One region of the Delftia sp. RIT313 genome, then DNA from elsewhere that is predicted to be linked to it. Evidence: predicted binding sites of a transcription regulator. Region 1 holds the regulator's gene; the other holds the start of a gene.

Region 1 (3,858 bases):
ATGCGCCAATGGCGATGCCCGGCATCGCCATTCACAACACAACTGCACATGCGGTTTTGTCGGACAGCAAAACGCAGTTTTTGGAGATTGCACAGGCGACAGTTTTGCCCTCTGCGTGTAAGCCAGTGTTAGCCCTGTGCGTGCTATCCTTGCCCGCGACAAAAATATGACGCATGGACTGTCCGCCCCGGTGGGCCGATCCGGCAGACAAGAATTTCTACTCTCCTCAAGGACTTCCATGAAACTGATTTTGTTGGGCGCACCCGGCGCCGGCAAAGGCACGCAAGCCGCTTTCATCTGCCAGAAGTACGGCATCCCCCAGATTTCCACCGGTGACATGCTGCGTGCCGCCGTCAAGGCCGGAACGCCCCTGGGCCAGCAGGCCAAGGCCGTGATGGACGCCGGCCAACTGGTCAGCGACGACCTGATCATCAATCTGGTCAAGGAACGCATCGCCCAGGCCGATTGCGCCAACGGCTTCCTGTTTGATGGATTTCCCCGCACCATTCCCCAGGCAGACGCCATGAAGGCCGCCGGCGTGAAGCTGGACTACGTGCTGGAGATCGACGTGCCCTTCGACGCCATCATCGAGCGCATGAGCGGCCGCCGTTCCCACCCCGCCTCGGGCCGCACCTACCACGTCAAGTTCAACCCGCCCAAGGTCGAAGGCCAGGACGACGTGACCGGCGAGCCGCTGGTGCAGCGCGAAGACGACAAGGAAGAAACCGTCAAGAAGCGCCTGGACGTCTACAGCAGCCAGACCCGCCCCCTGGTGGACTACTACCGCGCATGGGCCGAAAAGGAAGCCGCAGCGGCACCCAAGTACCGCGCCATCAGCGGCCTGGGCTCGGTCGAGGACATCACCCAACGCGCACTGGCTGCACTGGCTGAGTGATGCAGGCCATGTGCCGCAACGAAAAAAGCACCCGCCGGGTGCTTTTTTGTTGACCGCCAGCAACTGAAGAAATGCCGGCGTCATCGCCCGGCTCAATCGCGCGGCTGCGCTGCCAGCGCCAGCATCATCGCAATCCGAGCCTTTGCCACGGGCAGATGCGCCAGATCGGCCTCTGCCGGGTTGGTCCCAAGGCCGGAGGCCACGGGCAGGCCTTCGGCACAGCGCGTGCCTCGCCAGATCCAGACACCCCTGTCGCGGGCACACTGCAAGGCCGCTTCCATGCTTTCGTGAACCGTCGCATTGCCCGTGCCAGCCACGACGATGCCACGCACGCCTGCCGCCACCAGCGCATCCACGCCGCTGGCACGCGCCAAGGCGCCGCTGAACACCACCTCGACCCAGGGCAGCTCATCCAGCGCCAGCAGATCAGATGACATGGCCGCAGGCACCATGGCCCCCGTGGACGGCGCGGCGGGGGAGGACGGCGCATCGGGCACCAGCCAGCGCACACGCCCTTCCTCCACCAACGCCTGCGGCCCGCCTTCCACGGAGCGCATTGCCTGCAGCCGGTAGGGATGGACCTTCTGCACCTGGGCTGCCGCATGCACCTCGCCGCCTGCCACCACCCATACGCCGCTGCGCCCGCCGCTGGCAGCCACGGTCACGGCATCGCGCAGATTCTGCGGTCCGTCAGCCAACAGAGCCGTGGCCGGGCGCATGGCGCAGGTCAACACAATGGGCTTGGTGGCCGGCAGCAGGCTGTGCAGCAGCCAGGCCGTCTCTTCCAGCGTGTCCGTTCCATGCGTGATCACCACGGCGCGTGTGTCCGAATCCTCCAGTGCCTGCGTGCAGGCGCGCAGCAACGCGCGCCACACGGGCCAGTCCATATCCTTGCTGTCCACCTGCGCGATCTGCTGCGTCTGCACGGGTCCCAGCGCCTGCTGCTCCAGGTCCGGCACAGCCTCCAGCAGCGATTGCACCGTGATCTGCCCGGCCTTGTACCCCACGCCCTGCGACTGCGAATCCGCCCGGCCGGCGATGGTCCCGCCCGTGCCCAGAATCACCAACTTTGACTGCCCCACTTGCACCTCTTGGAAAACTGGTTAAAAATACAGATACTGTATAAATCATCAGATGGCCTCCCAGCCTGCCATCTGCCCTCAAGGACCGGACGCACGCCATGCTCGACCATCCCAAGCTCACCGCCCGCCAGCAACAGATCCTGGACCTGATCCAGGCCGCCATCTCCCGCACGGGCGCGCCTCCCACCCGCGCGGAAATCGCCAACACGCTGGGCTTCAAGTCCGCCAACGCTGCCGAGGAACACCTGCAGGCCCTGGCCCGCAAAGGTGTGATCGAACTGGTCAGCGGCACCTCGCGCGGCATTCGCCTGCGTACCGACACCGTGCGCAACATCAATGCCGCGCGCGGCACCAGCTTCGGACTGCCGCTGTCGGCCCTGGCGCCGCTGATGCTGCCCCTGGTGGGCCGCGTTGCGGCGGGCTCGCCCATTCTCGCGCAGGAACACATCGACCAAACCTATTCCGTCGAGCCCAGCCTGTTCCAGACGCGCCCCGACTATCTGCTGCGCGTGCGCGGCATGTCCATGCGCGACGCGGGCATCATGGACGGTGACCTGCTGGCCGTGCAGTCCGCACACGAAGCCCGCAACGGCCAGATCGTCGTGGCGCGCCTGGGTGATGAAGTCACCGTCAAGCGCCTGCGCCGCACCACGCAGGGCGTGGAACTTCTGCCGGAAAACCCCGATTACCCGGTGATCCGCGTCGCCCCCGAAGAGGCCTTTGCCATTGAAGGCCTGGCCGTGGGGCTGATCCGCAACAGCATGTCCATGTAAGCCGGACTGGCGGCCCTTCTTCGGCCGCCTCACCCCATTTCACGCACCGCCCAGGTGGTAGGCGCGAAGCCTTGGAGCTTCGCCCTGGGCGGAGCTTTGCCCGCAAACCGCAATCCTGCCTGTGTCCATGCCTCTTTGAAACACGCCAACAGGAGTCGTCACATGGGATTCGCTCTGCCAACACTGTCTTCTTTTTCCTTCCTGCGCCTGGCACATGGCATCCGCCTGACTGCGACCGCCATGGAGTCGGCCATGCCACTTGCACAAGCCCCTGCGTGCCAGCCATTACCTGCTGCAGCACCCGAGCCCGCCAACGTGATCTCTTTCAGCAAGGCACGCCGGCGCAGCCAGCAGCGCCGCGGCAAGGCCGCACGCGCTGCAGACCATGGAGATGCCCAGCTGATCCTGCCCTTGCTGCCGACGCAGCCCGCCCTGCAATCCGCACCTGAGCAGCCTTCAGGCCTGCGCATCATCCAGCGGTCGCCGCAGGAACAGCCGGAATGCCTGTTCATTTCCGGGCGCATGGCGGATGTCTGCGCTGCGCTGGAGCGCATGGAGGCGCATGGCGGACCGGCAGCCAACTGAGGCCCGATGCAAGGTGTGCGACACACCTTGCACGACACAAACCTGGGCGGCGCGGACCGCGTGCCGCACGAGGAATCGGCCTGCGCAAAGCTGGTGCAGGCTGGCGGCCACCACTGCCCTGTAGCGCACATGCAACAAGTGGACGCCCTCTTTGCGGGAGGGGCGCCGGCCTGAAAGATAATTGATAATCATTCTTATTATCTTTTGCAGCAGCGATTGCCACTGCGCCCGCCTCCTCCGCCCCAGCCTTCTCCGTGCACAGCCTCTACCAGAACCACCATCCCTGGCTGGAAAGCCTGCTGCGCAAACGCCTGGGAAACCGTGACGATGCCGCCGACCTGGCCCAGGACACCTTTGTGCGTCTGCTGCGCTCGCCCCTGCCGCAGCAGGACATCCGCGAACCCAGGCGCTACCTGGCCACCATCGCCCGGGGCCTGGTCGCCGACCTGTTTCGCCGCCGCACGCTGGAGCAGTCCTATCTGGACTATCTGGCCCAGTTGCCGCAATCGCTGGCGCCTTCGCC
Region 2 (3,858 bases), on a different contig from region 1:
GGGGTTGAGCGTGGTCTCCCACAGCTGCTCCGCATTCATCTCGCCCAGGCCCTTGAAGCGGCTGATCTGGCATTTCTCGCGCGGCACGCCGTCCTTGGCCGATTTGTCCAGGATGGCGGTCAGCTCGCCCTCGTCCAGCGCGTACATCTTGGCCGCAGGCTTCTTGCCGCGCGCAGGCACGTCCACACGGAACAGCGGCGGCAGCGCCACATGGATGTGGCCGGCCTCGATGAGCTTGGGGAAATGGCGGAAGAACAGCGTCAGCAGCAGCACCTGGATGTGCGAGCCGTCCACGTCGGCATCCGAAAGAATGCAGACCTTGCCGTAGCGCAGGCCCGACAGGTCGGGCGTGTCGTTGGGGCCATGCGGGTCCACGCCGATGGCCACCGAGATGTCATGGATTTCGTTGTTGGCGAACAGCCGGTCGCGGTCCACCTCCCAGGTGTTGAGCACCTTGCCGCGCAGGGGCAGCACGGCCTGGGTTTCCTTGTTGCGGCCCATCTTGGCGCTGCCGCCGGCCGAGTCGCCCTCGACCAGGAAGACCTCGTTCAGGCTCAGGTCGCGGCTTTCGCAATCGGTGAGCTTGCCCGGCAGCACGGCCACGCCCGAGCCCTTGCGCTTTTCGACCTTCTGGCCCGCCTTCTGGCGGGTCTGCGCGGCCTTGATGGCGATCTCGGCCAGCTTGCGGCCCCATTCCACGTGCTCGTTGAGCCACAGCTCCAGCGCGGGGCGCACATAGCCGCTGACCAGGCGCACGGCATCGCGCGAGTTCAGGCGCTCCTTGATCTGGCCCTGGAACTGCGGGTCCAGCACCTTGGCGTTGAGCACATAGCTGGCGCGCGCAAAGACGTCATCCGGCATGAGCTTGACGCCCTTGGGCAGCAGCGAGTGCATCTCGATGAAGGCCTTGACCGCCTGAAACAGGCCGTCGCGCAGGCCGCTGTCATGCGTGCCGCCGGCGGTGGTCGGGATCAGGTTGACATAGCTTTCGCGCAGCGGTGCGCCGTCCTCGGTGAAGGCCACGCACCAGGCGGCGCCCTCGCCTTCGGCAAAGCTGTCGTGGTGGCGGTCGGCAAAGCCCTCGCCCTCGAACAGGGGGATGACCGCCTCGCCATGCAGGCTTTGCTGCAGGTAGTCGCGCAGGCCGCCCTTGAACTGCCAGGTCTGGGTGTCGCGCGTCTTCTCGTTGACCAGGGTCACCGAGACGCCGGGCATGAGCACGGCCTTGCTGCGCAGCAGGTGCATCAGCTCGCCCATGGGCAACTGGGGCGATTCGAAATAGCGGGCATCGGGCCACACGCGCACGGTCGTGCCCTGCTTGCGTTCGCCCGCGGCCAGCGGCCGCGACTGCAGGGGCTCGACCACGTCGCCGCCCGAGAAGGCGATGGTGGCCACCTTGCCCTCGCGGTGGATGCAGGCCTCAAGGCGCGTGGCCAGTGCATTCGTGACCGAGACGCCCACGCCGTGCAGGCCGCCCGAGAAGCTGTAGGCGCCGCCCTTGCCCTTGTCGAACTTGCCGCCCGCATGCAGCCGCGTGAAGACCAGCTCCACCACGGGCGCCTTTTCCTCGGGATGCATGCCGAAGGGGATGCCCCGGCCGTCGTCTTCGACGCTGTAGGAGCCGTCGGAATGCAGGGTGAAGCGGATTTTCTTGCCGAAGCCGGCCAGTGCCTCGTCGGCCGCGTTGTCGATCACCTCCTGCAGCACGTGCAGGGGGTTGTCGGTGCGCGTGTACATGCCGGGACGCTGCTTGACGGGCTCAAGGCCCTTGAGCACGCGTATCGAGCCTTCGGAGTATTCGCTTGCGGAAGTGGGAGATGGTTTGACTGCCATGGGGGCGGATTGTAGTGCGCGGCCCGGCTCAGTGCTGGATGCATTCACAGTCATTGACAGTGACTATCCCGAAAAAGCCGCTGCCATCAAGGGCCGCGCTGGCGCATGGGCGACCCAAGCGGCACAGCGCAAAACCCGGAGTTTCGCTAAAGTTTGCCGCATGCAAAAAAACAACCAACCCATGTCCATGGTGCAGATACTGCTGTGCGGGGGCGCAGTCGTGACGCTGTCCATGGGAATCCGCCACGGCTTCGGCCTGTGGCTGCAGCCCATCACCCAGGAAATGGGCTGGACGCGCGAGTCCTTCGCGCTTGCCATCGCCATCCAGAACCTGTCCTGGGGCGTGCTCGGCATCTTCGGCGGCATGCTGGCCGACCGCTTCGGCGCCTTCCGCGTGCTCCTGGTGGGCGCGCTGCTGTATGCGCTGGGCCTGGCCGGCATGGCCATGGCGCCCACGACAACCTGGTTCGCCCTGACGGCCGGCGTGGTGATCGGCGCAGCCCAGGCAGGCACCACCTATGCCGTGATCTACGGTGTGCTGGGCCGCCAGATTCCCGTGGCGCGGCGCAGCTGGGCCATGGGCGTGACGGCGGCGGCGGGCTCCTTCGGCCAGTTCTTCATGGTGCCCGTGGAAGGCAGCCTGATCTCGAACTTCGGCTGGTCCAACGCCCTGCTGCTGCTGTCGCTGTGCGCGCTGATGATCATTCCGCTGGCCTTCGGCCTGCGCGAGCCGGGCTTCCAGGCCGGCAACACCCGTCCCGTGCGCGACCAGAGCGCGGGCCAGGCCGTCGCCGAAGCGCTGCGCACGCCCAGCTTCGTGCTGCTGACGGCCGGCTACTTCGTCTGCGGCTTCCAGGTGATGTTCATCGGCGTGCACATGCCCAGCTACCTCAAGGACTACGGCCTGGCACCGCAGGTGGCCAGCATCTCGCTGGCGCTGGTGGGGCTGTTCAACATCGTTGGCACCTACGTGGCCGGCAACCTGGGCCAGCGCCTGCCCAAGCGCTACCTGCTGTCCACCATCTACTTCACGCGCTCGGTGGTGATCGTGCTCTTCCTGCTGGCGCCGCTGACGCCCTGGTCGGTCTACATCTTCTCTGCCGCCATGGGCCTGCTGTGGCTGTCCACCGTGCCGCTGACCAATGCCACCGTGGCCCAGATCTTCGGCGTGCAGCATCTGTCCATGTTGAGCGGCATGGTGTTCTTCAGCCACCAGGTGGGCAGCTTCCTGGGCGTCTGGCTGGGCGGCTATCTCTATGACCAAACAGGCAGCTACCAGGTGGTCTGGTACCTGGCCATCGGCCTGGGCGTGGCCGCCGGCCTGCTGAACCTGCCCATACGCGAAGCCCCCGTGGCACGGTTGCGCGCGGCCCAGGCCGCTGCCTGACATGACGACATCCATGACCACATCCACCAGGCCCCGCCCACGCATCCTGCGCAGGCTGGCGCTGTGGGCCGTCGTGCTGCTGGTGCTGGGCCTGGTCTTCATGCTCTACCTGCAGCCGCAGTTCATGCTGGGCATGGCAGACCAGATCTGGGCCTGCTTCTGAAATGGAAGCGGGAGCGGCGAAGGCCTGCCGGCACAATGTCGGCCGCTTTCACTTTATTTCCAAAATTGCACATGCACGCAGCCACGCCGCCCTCGCCCTGGATCCAACGCTGGTCGCACCTTCTGGCGCCCCAGGCCTCGGTGCTTGACGTGGCCTGCGGGCCCGGCCGGCACATGCGTTGGTTCCATGCGCGTGGCCACGCCGTCACCGGCGTAGACCGCGACGCCCAGGCCCTGGCCGGCCTGCAGGGCGTGGGCGAGCTGCTGTGCGCCGACATCGAAAACGGCCCCTGGCCCCTGCCCGGCCGGCAGTTCGGCGCCGTGGTCGTGACCCACTATCTGTGGCGCCCGCTGTGGCCGGCGCTGCTGGACAGCGTGGCCCCCGGCGGCGTGCTGCTGTACGAAACCTTTGCCCAGGGCAACGAGGCTTTCGGCAAGCCTTCCCGCCCCGATTTCCTGCTGGCGCCCGGCGAGCT

Evidence for each region. Region 1 encodes LexA, which represses DNA repair genes until DNA is damaged. Its sites were predicted from a motif close to ACTGTATNNNNATACAGT; they were not measured.
Region 2: a site for LexA is predicted at 1,867-1,884, ahead of BW39_RS01040 (DNA topoisomerase IV subunit B). Genes of this name have one in related genera too.

Annotation. Positions count from the first base shown of each region.
Region 1 covers NZ_JFYT01000035.1:256,061-259,918, reverse strand. Annotated here, with positions in the region: gene adk (adenylate kinase) at 239-895, shown strand; gene BW39_RS08640 (asparaginase) at 988-1,977, opposite strand; gene lexA (transcriptional repressor LexA) at 2,076-2,750, shown strand; gene BW39_RS08630 (hypothetical protein) at 2,913-3,335, shown strand; gene BW39_RS31515 (hypothetical protein) at 3,363-3,509, shown strand; gene BW39_RS08625 (sigma-70 family RNA polymerase sigma factor) at 3,590-3,858, shown strand, end outside.
Region 2 covers NZ_JFYT01000001.1:247,191-251,048, forward strand. Annotated here, with positions in the region: gene BW39_RS01040 (DNA topoisomerase IV subunit B) at 1-1,833, opposite strand, end outside; gene BW39_RS01045 (MFS transporter) at 1,994-3,220, shown strand; gene BW39_RS31595 (hypothetical protein) at 3,234-3,383, shown strand; gene BW39_RS01050 (class I SAM-dependent methyltransferase) at 3,455-3,858, shown strand, end outside.